Regions from separate parts of the uncultured Intestinibacter sp. genome, predicted to be linked through region 1. Evidence: riboswitches for the same ligand, from Rfam matches in the RefSeq annotation. Region 1 holds a riboswitch; the other holds the start of a gene.

Region 1 (6,725 bases):
ATCGTTCCATTTTTCATAACTACACCTATCTTACATGCAAATGCATATAGAAACTTAATAGGTGAAGTATCTGAAAGTGAATTTACAGAAGATGTAAGTCCTGTAAATGTAAACGATATACGTATAGTAGATGAAGATATGGCTATGAAACTTGGCGAAAAGAAAATTGGTGAAATACCAGCAATAGGTAGTGTTTCACAACTTGGTACTTTCCACATTCAAAGTGTAAATGGAGAACTTTATTGGATAGCACCTCTAGTACATAGAGATATAATAAAATGGATTACTAACTTAGACGGTACTGATGGATATGTAATGGTTTCTGCTACAGATCCACAAGATGTCAGATTAGTTCAATCACTAGACGGAAAACCTATAAAAATAAAATATCAACCAGAAGCTTACTTCTTACAAGACCTACACAGATATCTATACGTAAAAGGTATTGTAAACTACGGTATGACAGAATTTACACTAGAAGTAGATGACAATGGTAGACCTTATTGGGTTGTAACATTATATGACCACAAAGTAGGATTTTCGGGTTCTGACGCAGTAGGAGTAGCTATATTAGATGCACAGACAGGTGACTTAAACGTATATGATATAGAAAACACTCCAAAATGGGTAGATAGAATACAACCAGAATCTCTAGTAATAAACCAAATAAAAGATTGGGGATTATATGTAAAAGGATTTATAAACTCAGTATTTTCTGAAGAAGGAGTATTAGTTCCTACAGAGGGAGCATCTTTAGTATATGGCGATGACGGCAAGTCATATTGGTATACAGGAATAACTTCTTCAGGAGGAGATGAATCTACAGTAGGATTTATGTTAGTCGACTCTAGAACAAAAGAAGCCAAACTTTATATGCAGACAGGTGCAACAGAAACAGCAGCCATGACATCGGCAGAAGGTAAAGTACAAGAAAAAAATTACGATGCTACTTTCCCTGTTATGTACAACATATACGGAACACCTACATATGTATGCGCACTAAAAGACAAAGCAGGACTTGTCAAGAGTGTAGCGTTTATATCAGTAGAAGACTACAGTGTATTAGGTGTTGGAGATAATAAAAAAGAAGCACTAGCTGCTTATAAAGACGCATTAGAAGCTGAGGGTGATGATTTAAAATTTGAAACTGATGTAGATAATATAGAACTTACAGATACTATAGAGAGAATTAATGCAGATGTCCAAAGTGGCTCAACTACTTACTACTTTACTTTAAAAGACAACAATAAATTTATATTTAAAGGAACTTCAAAAATATCTAATGAACTTCCTATTACAAATATAGGTGATAATGTAACTATAACTTATACAAAGACAGATGCAACTACAATAAACATAACAAAATTCATAAATAACAGTATCTTAGATAAATCATCCAATAAAGATAAAGAAGATAACTCTACACAAGAAAGTAAAGATAATAAAGAAAATAGTTCTACTAAAAATTAATTAATTTATAAAACCAATAAAAAGTGTACTTATTTGTAAGTACACTTTTTTTATATACAACACATATTTTTTAAGTTTAATAAATATAATATAGTTAGGTCTTTTAAAATAGTAGAGTTTTTTTCCAATATTAATATAATATATTAAACAACAATATATCATCTTATGGAGAGGTTTGTATGAATGTACTTGAAAAGGAAATACTCTTTATAATTAGTAGGCTAAGATGTTTAACTGAAAATCAATTTAATAAACTATACAACTATAAAAGAGATTCTAAAAAGAAAACACTTAGAAAAACGCTTCGAAGAATGTGCAATGATTATATTTTAGTTAAATTTCCATGCAATATCAACTATAGAGGGTATAGGGAAAATTCTTATTTATATTATATTAATGGAAGCTGCGAATACTATGAAGGAGAGGATTTAGTAAAGACATTAATAGGATCTGATATAGCAGTAAAATTAAAACTAGCTAAGTTTGAAATAGTAAGATTTTATAGGAATATAAATATTGGAGAGCATAATTATCATCTATATATTGAATATATAGATAATTTTTACAGACGAAAACAGGTTTTATTTGATATACCTCTGAATGACAAAATTGATTTTTCAAAATACAGTAGTTTGAAATTTGACTTATCGAAAACAACTATACCGTTTTTTATGGTACCCAATATAATAGTTGTTACAAATAATGCAGATGAATATAATTTTCTAGAAGATAAGCCTAAGAATGTTTTTTTTATTGATATTGCTTTACATTCTTTGTTTAAATATTTATAATATATAGAAAAATCCGTTTAATTGCGCAATAAATACTAAAAATTGCCAAAATAATGGTTGCAAAATATTAAATAATATGATTAAATTATATTATTAATTTAATTTTTAAGCCTAGGGTAGAGGCGCTTTAAAATAACAGTATTTATAAGGAGCTGGCAAGTTACGATTTATAAAGAAAGGATTTTAGAGCCGAAGTTGTAGACTTGGCGAAGTCTGCTGCTGGATTTATGCATAATATGTATGAGTCTGTCACATATCTGTGATGAGCTACAAGGTTTACTTTGTTTCTTAAACGTCCAAAGTATTCCTTTGGGCGTTTTTCATACCCAAAAAGATTAAGGGGGATTAAATAATGGGTGATATAATAGTACAAAAATACGGTGGGAGTTCAGTTGCAACAACTGAAAAAATAACAAATATTGCAAAGAGATTAATAGAAAGAAAAAAAACAGATTCTAAAATAGTAGTCGTAGTTTCAGCAATGGGAGATACTACAGACGATTATATAAGCCTTGCAAAGGATATAACTAAAAATCCAGATAAAAGAGAGTTAGACGTTCTTATGTCTACTGGAGAGATGATATCTGCATCTCTTTTAGCTATGAGTTTAAAATCTATGGGATGTGATGCAGTAAGTTACAATGCTTATCAATTAGAAATTCACACAAGTGGAACTCATGGAAAATCTTTAATTGATGATATAAATGTAAGTAAGATAAAAGAGTCTTTAGAAGAAGATAAAATAGTAATAGTTACAGGATTTCAGGGATTAGATGAAAGAGGAGACATAACTACATTAGGGAGAGGTGGATCTGATACATCTGCAGTTGCGCTTGCTGTAAAATTAAACGGCAAATGTGAGATATATACAGATGTAGATGGAATTTATTTTACTGACCCAAGAAAATTTAAAGAAGCTAAAAAATTAGAAGAAATTGAATATGAAGAGATGTTAGAGCTTGCTAGCTTAGGTGCACAAGTTATGCACTCAAGAAGTATAGAGCTTGCTCAAAAATATCAAATAGAATTATACGTAGGTTTATCATGTAGTGATATAAAAGGAACATATATAAGGGGGATAAAAAACATGAAATTAGAAGATAAAGTAATAACAGGTCTTGCAACAAGTGATGATGATGTTGCAATAACTCTAGATATAGATGAAGAAAAAGTAGTAGATTTATTTGAAAATATAGCAAACAAAAATATAAGTATGGATATGATAAGTCAAACTGCTCCAATGAATTCAAAAATAACTGTTTCATTTACAATACCAAAAGAAGATTTAGCTATTGCAAAAGAAATAGTATCAACTTATGCACCACAAGATGAAGTTATAATAGATGAAAATATAACAAAATTATCTTTAGTTGGATTAGGGATGAAGCATACTAGCGGTGTTGCATCTAAAGTATTCAGTATATTAAGAAAAAACGGAATAAAAGTAAAATTAATAACAACATCAGAAATAAGAATAACTTGTGCTATAAGCTCTGAATATACAGATATCGCTATAAGCGAAATAGCAAAAGAGTTTAATGTATAAATAATAAAAAATATTAGTTAATTTTATATAAAAAAAGTCTATTTGGGAGGATAAACATGAGACTTCAAGGAACTATGGAAATAAAAGATAATGTACTTTATATCGGTGGAGTAAGTACACTTGATCTTGTGAAAAAATATCAAACTCCACTTTATGTATTTGATGAAGAATTAATAAGAAATAATTGTAGAGAATACACTAAATCTTTTAAAGTAAAAGAAAACGGAAATAGTGTCGCTTATGCAGGGAAGGCATTTTTAACTAAATATATGTGCAAGCTTATAAAAGAAGAAGGTCTTTATTTAGATGTAGTATCTGGTGGAGAATTATACACTGCATATAAAGCCGGTATGCCTATGGAAAATATATTATTTCATGGAAATAATAAAACAATAGATGAAGTAAAATTAGGGATAGAATTAGGCGTTGGAAGATTTGTAGTCGATAATTTCTATGAACTTGATTTAATCGAAAAGTTCTGCTTAGAAAACGACAAAACACAAAAGATTTATTTTAGAGTAACTCCGGGAATCGATGCTCACACTCATAAATATATAAGAACAGGACAAATCGATTCTAAATTCGGTTTTGCACTTATAAATGGAGATTTTTATAAAGCAATAGAGAAGGTAAAAGAATACAAAAATATAGAGCTAGTGGGAATACACGCTCATATAGGTTCACAAATCTTTGAAATAAAACCGTTCTTAGATGAAGTTGAGATAATGCTTAAATTAGTAAAAGAAGTAAACGAAAATAACATTGATATAAACCTTACAGAAGTCGATTTGGGCGGTGGAATAGGTGTTTATTATACAAAAGACGATAAACCTAAGACGATAACTGAGTTTTGTGAGGCTATAATAAATAAAGCTGATGAGGTTTGTGAAGAATTAAATATAAAAAGACCAAAACTTATAATAGAACCAGGTAGATCTCTTGTAGCAAATGCCGGAAGTACAATATATACAATAGGCTCAATAAAAGAAATAAAAAATGTCAGAACTTATGTAAGTGTAGACGGGGGAATGACTGACAATATAAGACCGTCTTTATATCAAGCAGGATATGAATGTGCTGTAGTGAATAAAATAAATAAAATTGGTAATAATCATAAAGTAACTATAGCTGGAAAATGTTGTGAAAGTGGAGATATATTAATATCAGATACAGAAATAGGCGATATAGAAAGTGGAGATATTCTTATAACTACAAATACTGGGGCTTATGGATATTCTATGGCCTCAAATTATAATAAAATACCGAAAAATCCTGTTGTATTTGTAAAACATGGTCAAGATGAATTATCATGCAAAAGACAAAGTTACGAAGATTTATTGGCATTAGAAGTATAAAATAGTTACAATTATGATAACACAAGTTACAATTATGACGTTTGATATTTTATATTTTGTAGTTATATAATTAATCTATACATTTAGAAAGTTTAAATAAGTTTTCTGGCGTTTGCGGAGGTATAACTATGAATAAAAAATATTTAATTATATTAATTGTACTGATGATTTTTTCTGTAGGATGTGAAAATAAAAAATCATCAGCGCTTAAAAATGGACAAACTGCACTTGAAAGTCACGAATATGTAAAGGCTCAAAAGTATTTATCTGAAGCTCTTGAGCAGGATTCTAAAAACGAAACTGCAAGGGCTATGTATATGCAAGCTATAAAGATGCCTGAAGCTGAATACTACAAAGAAAAAGGGCTTTACAATAAGGGGATTGAATCTTTAGAATCAATAGTAAATTTAAATAATGGTTCACAAAAGATAAAAGTCGAGTCAGCTAGTTTAAAAAACGAACTAGAAAAGTCACAAAGTGAATTTGAAGAGGCATCTAATATAAGAAAAGAAAATGCAAAAGAAGCTGCCAAAAAAGGTGTAGAAAAATCAGAAGAAGAATTTTACATTTGGCAACAAAATCAACAAAAAAATGAAAAACCTAATAAAAATCAAGATGAAAACAAACAAGAAGAGTCTGATGATACAAATATAATTGATAGTATAAAAAATAAATTAGGTGAAATATTTAAATTTTAAAAACTTATAAATCAAACAAATGAAGGAAAAGTTGCTTAATATAGCAACTTTTTTTTCATTTCATCTTGTTAATTAATCAAACTTATATTACAATAAGTTTGCTAAATATGATATGAACTGAAGATGAACAAAGTTTAAATAGATTAAAGGAGAAAAAATGAGAATCAATAAATATATTGCACTTTGCGGAGTTGCATCGAGAAGAAAAGCCGAAGAATTAATATTAGCAGGCAAAGTAAAAGTAAATGATAATATAGTTAAAGAACTTTCTTATCAAGTAGATGAAGAAAATGATGTAGTAAAAGTAGATGATAAAATTATAAAAGAAGAAAATAAACTTGTATATATACTTTTAAATAAACCAGAAGGATATATAACTACTGTAAAAGACCAATTCGATAGAGAAAGTGTATTAGATTTAGTTACAGACATAAAAGAAAGAGTTTATCCAATAGGAAGACTAGATTATGAAACTAGTGGATTATTACTTTTAACTAATGACGGTGATTTAACTTATAAACTTACTCACCCAAAACACGAAGTAGACAAAACTTATGTAGCGAGAGTTAAAGGTAAGTTAACTCCTGATGAAATAAAAATGTTTAAAAGCGGTCTAAAAATAGAAGACTATGTTACAGCACCGGCAAAACTAAAAGTTATAAGATACGACGAAAAAACAAATGTATCTCTTTTAGAAATAAAAATACATGAAGGTAAAAATCGTCAAGTTAGAAAGATGTGTAAAGCTATAAACCATCCTGTACTTAGACTTAAAAGAACTGCAATGGGTAAAATAAGAATAGGTGAATGTGAAATAGGTAAATACAGATATTTAACAGAAGATGAAGTTAAATATTTAAAAAGT
Region 2 (6,725 bases), on a different contig from region 1:
TATTAGGTTTAAATTTAGATATATGTATTTTATTAGGATTAAAAACATTAAATCCATTTATACCACCAAAGTACATATTGTCAGTACTAGCTTTAAAACAAGATCTTCCATTAAACTCATTAGATTGAAGTCCATCTGTTATAGTAAAGTTCTCAAATATACCTTCTTCAGCACAAAGTCTTGATACTCCACCATTTGTACTCATCCATATGTTGTTTTTATCATCAACTAATATTCCATATACAGTATTATTTATAAGACCATCTTTTTCAGTATAACTTCTAAATGTATCTGTATTAGAATTAAGAATATTTAGTCCATAGCTTGTTCCAACTAATATGTTTCCCTTTAGGTCTTCAGTTATAAATCTTATACAGTCATTACTTATACTATTTTCGTCATTTTCAATATGTTTATATATTTTATATGATTTAGCCTTTGGATTAATTTTTATTAACCCTCCCTCTAGAAAGCAACCGATATAATAATTTCCCTTTGAATCTTCATAAACAGCTCTAATAAATTTATCTGATACTCCCATTTCATCAAAAATATATGTAATATCTCTAAGCTCGTTATCTGAATACAATGCCAAGCCCTTATTAGTTCCTATCCACAACTGTCCTTTAGAATCTACAAACAAAGATCTTATTTTATTTGATGGCAATCCATCTTTTTCTGTATAATTTGTTATAGTATAATTTTCACTACTTTTATCTAAAACGGATAAACCGTCATTTGTTCCTATAAATATTTTTTCTTTATATCCTGTTATATCTTGTATTGCATTACTACATAATTTACTATTTCCTGTATTTAAATACTCAACTGCTTTCCCATTCATGATATTTATACCATCTTCACTCGTTCCCATCCATACTAAATTATCATCATCTTTGTATATCCCTTGAATTACATCTCCACTTATGCTATTACTGTCTTCTTTGTCAGACTTGTAATGTTGGAATTTAGTATTAGGATTAAATGCAGATATTCCCCTATATGTCCCCACCCATATAAGACCACTTCTATCTTTGAATAAACAAAATATTGAGTTATCTACTAAAGTATTGCTTTCGTACGCCTTTTTACTATATCTTACGAATTCCTCTGTTTCATAATTAAATAAACAAAGGCCTTTATCTGTTCCAATCCAAAGCTCATTCTTTGAATTATTTATTACATCTCTTACAGTGTTACTTGGTAGAGAAAACTTACTTTCACTACTTTTATAATTCTTTATACTTTTATCATTTAAATTTATTCTAAATAAACCTTTATCTACAGTACAAACCCATAGATTCTTATTTAAGTCTTCATACAAGTTATATATTTCACTTTCTCCAATCGAATCTTGATAAGAATTTACTAATTTTAAATTTTTATCTAATTCAACTAAACCTTTGTCAGTACCGACCCATATATGGCCATTAGAATCTTCTTTTAGAGAATATATAAACTGACTTGGAAGTTCATCTTCATCAGATAAAACTCTATCAAAACTATCTTTCTCTTGGTTATATAAATTAAGTCCATTTACACTTGAAACTAAAAATTTATCTTCTGAAGTATAAATTATCTGCCATAAATTTTCATCAGATAAATTTCCATTATTTTTATCAGATGAATAATTCTTTATCTCATCATTATCTGTATCTATTCTACTAAGTCCATTTATAGTTGATATCCATATATACCCGTCTTTATCTTCCATAATATCAACAATATAATTATTAGCTATTGAGTTTTTATCATTTTTATTATATTTATATTGTTTAAACTCATAGCCATTATATCTATCAAGACCATCATTAGTACCTATCCATATATATCCTTTACTATCTTGATATATAGTTTCTACAGTAGATTGAGATAAACCATCTTCACTCATAATATTTTTAAAATTATAATTTTCACTTATATTCGCGTAACTCGTACTAATATTAATACAAGAAAATATACACGCCATCACTAATATCTTTTTTATATATTTATTTTTTATCATAGCCCACCTTTTTTAAGTACTTTATAATAAATTATAAAATTTGCCTTTTATAGTTTTGTGCTACTTTAGTATATATTAATTTAATATATTATACCAAGTAGAATTTTATTTTTAAGGAAGGTAATATTTTCTTAGAAGGATTTATGTATAAGATTTGCTTCGCTCATGCGCCAACGAATCGAAGATTCCGTTGCTTAAAATTCACTGTGTTCATATCGCCAACGACTTCGTCCGTTGCTCAAATAAAAAAACTACACCTAGATAAAATATCTAGATGTAGTTTCTTTATATATTTATTATTAATTTTTTATTATGCTTCGTTATCGTCGAATTCTCCGCTTTCTTCGTATAATAAAGCGATTCCACCTTGAGCTGTTTCTTTGTATTTATCCATCATGTCTCTACCAGTTTCGTCCATTATTTTAACTATTTGGTCGAATTTAACGTGGTGAACACCATCAGATAATAATGCATAGTTAGCAGCATCTAACGCTCTTTGTGCTCCCATTGCATTTCTTTCTATACATGGTATTTGAACATATCCGTAAGCTGGGTCACAAGTCATACCTAAGTGATGCTCTAAACCTATTTCTGCAGCGTATTCTATTTTTCTAAGAGCTGCACCTTTCATGAATGCTGCCGCTGCTGCTGCCATTGCACATGCAACACCAACTTCACCTTGACATCCTACTTCTGCACCTGAAACTGATGCATTTTTCTTAACAGCTATACCTATTAAACCTGCTACAGCAAGACCTTCTTCTACAGCTTCATCATCGAATCCATAGAAATCTTGCATTGTGAATAATACAGCTGGTAATACACCTGCAGATCCACAAGTTGGAGCAGTAACTATTTCAAATCCTGATGCATTTTGCTCAGATACAGCTAAAGCGTATGCATATATCATTGAAGAAAGTTGTTTGTTAACTTTATATTGTCTGAAGAAAGTTCTAGCTCTTCTAGCTAATTTTAATTTTCCTGGAATAACATCTGTAGCTTTTAAACCATCGTTTAATGATTGTCTCATAGTTATTCTTATTTGTCTTAAGTAATCCATTATATCTTCATCGTCGAATTCTTTTACGTAGTCAACGAAGTTTTTGTGGTTTTCTCTACACCATTCTATAATGTCTTCTATGTTGTCGTGTGGGTAAACACTTGCAGAAGAATGTCCTCTTTTACCTTCTTCAGCTAAAGAACCTCCACCGATTGAGAATACAGTCCATTCATCTTCTACATTTCCGTCTTTATCTAAAGCTTCTAATTTCATTCCGTTAGTATGGAATTCTTTTACTACTTCTGGTTGCCATACTATTTCTACATGTTTAGGCTCTAAAGTTTTTATTATTATATAGTCAGTTAAGTGACCTTTTCCTGTAGCTGCTAAACTTCCGTATAAGTGCGCTCTGAAGCTTGCTGCATTAGGGTTTTTTTCGTTGAATATTCTTGCTGCTCTTTGTGGTCCCATAGTGTGTGAACTTGATGGTCCAGGACCTATTTTATAAAGCTCTTTTAATGATTCCATTAAATTTTCCTCCTAATAAAAAATTAATTATTTTTGTATGTTAAACTTTTAATAATATCTGATAATAATAGTTGTATATGATAATTATTGTTTGTCATTTTTAATAAATTAATCATATATCAGAAAATCATTATTCCAAACATTTTCCTAAGGCATATTTTTATGCTAAAGCTTTTAGAAGAAATTTTTTAAGCATTTATATTAATAAATGCCTACTTTTTCTGCTTGATAAAAATCCTTACGCATAACATTATACATATTTCTTTAAATAAATCATATACTTATTGTTAATTTCTATTATTTTACAGTAATGGTAATTTTTTTAAACCTAAATATACTTTTTACTTTATTATTTTAACCCAAAAAAATGTTTTCCGCCACACTTTTCATTATTTTTTAAATTTTTTAACTTTTTATAACAATTCGGTTGATTTTTCCATAATTTTGTAATAACATTAATTCATAACAACTTATTAAAAATCAAAAACAATTAACTAACCTAAGTAGAGGCGCAATGATTATCAGTAAGTAATAGTAGCTGGCAAGTGTAGATAATTACTGAAAGGATGATTTGCCGAAGTTTATATCTTGGCGAAGGTATATGCTGGGGTCATGTATAAGATACATGAGACTGTCACTTATCTAAGTGGGGGGCTACAGGTTTACTTTGATTTGTGTTAGCAACGTACAAAGTATTCCTTTGTGCGTTTTTTAATATCAAAATCTACTTTTGCAGTATCCATTTATATATATACCCTCCCCTTACTTTTATATCTCTATTTGGGAAGTAATCATGATTAGATACAAAATACAATAAATTATATGAGGTGATATAAAATGAAAAAAGTTAATGTAGCAGTAGTTGGTGCTACTGGTATGGTAGGGAGAACTTTCTTAAAAGTTCTTGAAGAAAGACAATTTCCAATAGAAAATATATATTTTTTCTCTTCTAAAAAATCTGCTGGTTCAACAATAACTTTTGCAGGAAAAGATTACACAGTTGAAGAATTAACTGAAACTGCTTTTGATGGAAAAAATATTCAAATAGCATTATTCTCTGCTGGTGGAGCTACTAGTGAAAAATTTGCTCCAATAGTTGCATCAAAAGGCATAATAGTTGTAGATAACTCAGCTCAATGGAGAATGGATCCAGACGTTCCACTTATAGTACCAGAAGTTAACCCAGAAGCTATAAAAGAAATAAAAAAAGGTATAATAGCTAATCCTAACTGCTCTACTATACAAGCTATGGTTCCACTAAAACCTTTATATGAAAAATACGGTTTAAAAAGAATTGTATTCTCTACTTATCAAGCTGTTTCTGGTTCAGGAGTTAGAGGTGTTAAGGATTTAGAAGACGGAATTGCTGGAAAACCAAATCAATTCTATCCTCATCCAATAGCGTATAACTGTTTACCACATATAGATGTATTTATGGATAATGGTTATACAAAAGAAGAAATGAAAATGATAAATGAAACTAAAAAAATATTTAATGATGATAGCATAAAAGTTACTGCTACTACTGTTAGAGTTCCTGTTAGAGGTGCTCACAGTGAATCAATCAACGTTGAATTTAATAAACCTTTTGAGCTTGAAGATGTTGTTGAAGCAATCAAAAACGCTGAAGGTGTTGTATTAGTTGATAATCCAGCTAAAGATGAATACCCTCTTGCTGTAGATGCTGAAGGACATGATGAAGTTTTTGTTGGTAGAATAAGAAGAGACTTTAGTGTTGATAATGGTATCAACTTATGGGTAGTTGCTGACAATATAAGAAAAGGGGCTGCTACAAATGCAGTACAAATAGCTGAATTATTAGTAAAAAATGATTTAGTTTAATCTGACAAAATAACTTATTTATAAACTCAATAAAATAAATGTTTAACAGTTTCACAACTTAGTAAACAAAACTTAATTAGTATTAATAAAATAATTTTTAAAAATGATTATGATATAAAAAGGGGAGATATATATGATATTTACAGGTTCTGCAGTTGCATTAGTTACACCATTTAATAAAGATAACACACCAAATTTTGAAAAAATTAAAGAGTTAGTTGAATACCACATTGCTAACGGAACAGATGCCATAGTTGCTACTGGTACTACTGGTGAAGCTAGTACTATGACTGATGAAGAACAACTAGATGTTATTAAATGTATCGTCGATACAGTAAATAAAAGAATACCAGTTATCGCTGGTGCTAGTACAAACGATACTAGACATTCTCTTAGTTTAGCAAAAGGTGCTCAAGATATGGGAGCTGATGCTTTATTAATAATCACACCATATTATAACAAAGCTAATAGAACTGGTCTTAAAGCTCACTTCAAAGCAATAGCTGATGCTGTTGATTTACCAATAATTTTATACAACGTTCCTTCTAGAACAGGAGTTAATATTGCTCCAGATTTAGTTGCTGAACTTGCTAACGAATGTGAAAACATAGTTGCTATAAAAGAAGCTAGCGGTGATATAGCTCAAGTTGCTGAAGTTGCTAGATTAGTTCCAGATGATTTTGCAATCTATTCTGGAAATGACGACTCTATCACTCCATTATTATCATTAGGTGGTAGCGGAGTTATATCTGTTTTAGCAAATGTTTGTCCACAACAAACTCATGATTTAGTTGCAAAATTCTTAGACGGTGATGTTAAAGGTTCTTGCAAAATACAATTAGATTTAAAAGCTCTTATTGATGCTTTATTTATAGAAGTAAATCCAGTTCCAGTTAAAACAGCATTAAACTTATTAGGATTTGAAGTTGGTCACTTAAGATTACCACTTGGTGAAATGAATCCGAAAAACTTAGAAGTATTAAAACAAGAATTAATAAATGCTGGTCTTGATGTTAAACAAACTGCTGAACTTGGAGTAAAATAGATCGAAGCTTAATTTTGACAGGGAAGAATATAAATAATTTATTATTCTTCCTTGAAATAAATCAAACTTAATTAGGGGGTATAACATTGAAAGTTATAATAAACGGATACAGCGGAACAATGGGTCAAGTATTGACAAAATGCGTATTAGATGATGAAGAACTTCAACTTGTTGCCGGTGTTAGTCCAAAACACCATGATGTTAATAATCAATTTAACACTTACTCAAGTTTTGCCGAAGTAAAAGAAGATGCAGATGTGGTTATAGACTTCTCTAACCCACTTGCACTAGATGATATATTAGAT

The links. A riboswitch is a leader RNA that binds a small molecule or an ion and turns the genes downstream of it on or off. The one in region 1 is predicted to bind lysine.
Region 2: another riboswitch for lysine. It lies ahead of RDX53_RS00910 (aspartate-semialdehyde dehydrogenase); the one in region 1 lies ahead of RDX53_RS12365 (aspartate kinase).

The regions. Positions count from the first base shown of each region.
Region 1 covers NZ_CABQXJ010000084.1:5,803-12,527, reverse strand. The annotation lists gene RDX53_RS12375 (hypothetical protein) at 1-1,470, shown strand, start outside; gene RDX53_RS12370 (hypothetical protein) at 1,650-2,261, shown strand; lysine riboswitch at 2,371-2,539, shown strand; gene RDX53_RS12365 (aspartate kinase) at 2,614-3,807, shown strand; gene lysA (diaminopimelate decarboxylase) at 3,864-5,162, shown strand; gene RDX53_RS12355 (hypothetical protein) at 5,291-5,860, shown strand; gene RDX53_RS12350 (pseudouridine synthase) at 6,018-6,725, shown strand, end outside.
Region 2 covers NZ_CABQXJ010000003.1:1,421-8,145, reverse strand. The annotation lists gene RDX53_RS00920 (two-component regulator propeller domain-containing protein) at 1-1,891, opposite strand, end outside; gene RDX53_RS00915 (L-serine ammonia-lyase, iron-sulfur-dependent, subunit alpha) at 2,316-3,533, opposite strand; lysine riboswitch at 4,030-4,198, shown strand; gene RDX53_RS00910 (aspartate-semialdehyde dehydrogenase) at 4,371-5,375, shown strand; gene dapA (4-hydroxy-tetrahydrodipicolinate synthase) at 5,509-6,420, shown strand; gene dapB (4-hydroxy-tetrahydrodipicolinate reductase) at 6,507-6,725, shown strand, end outside.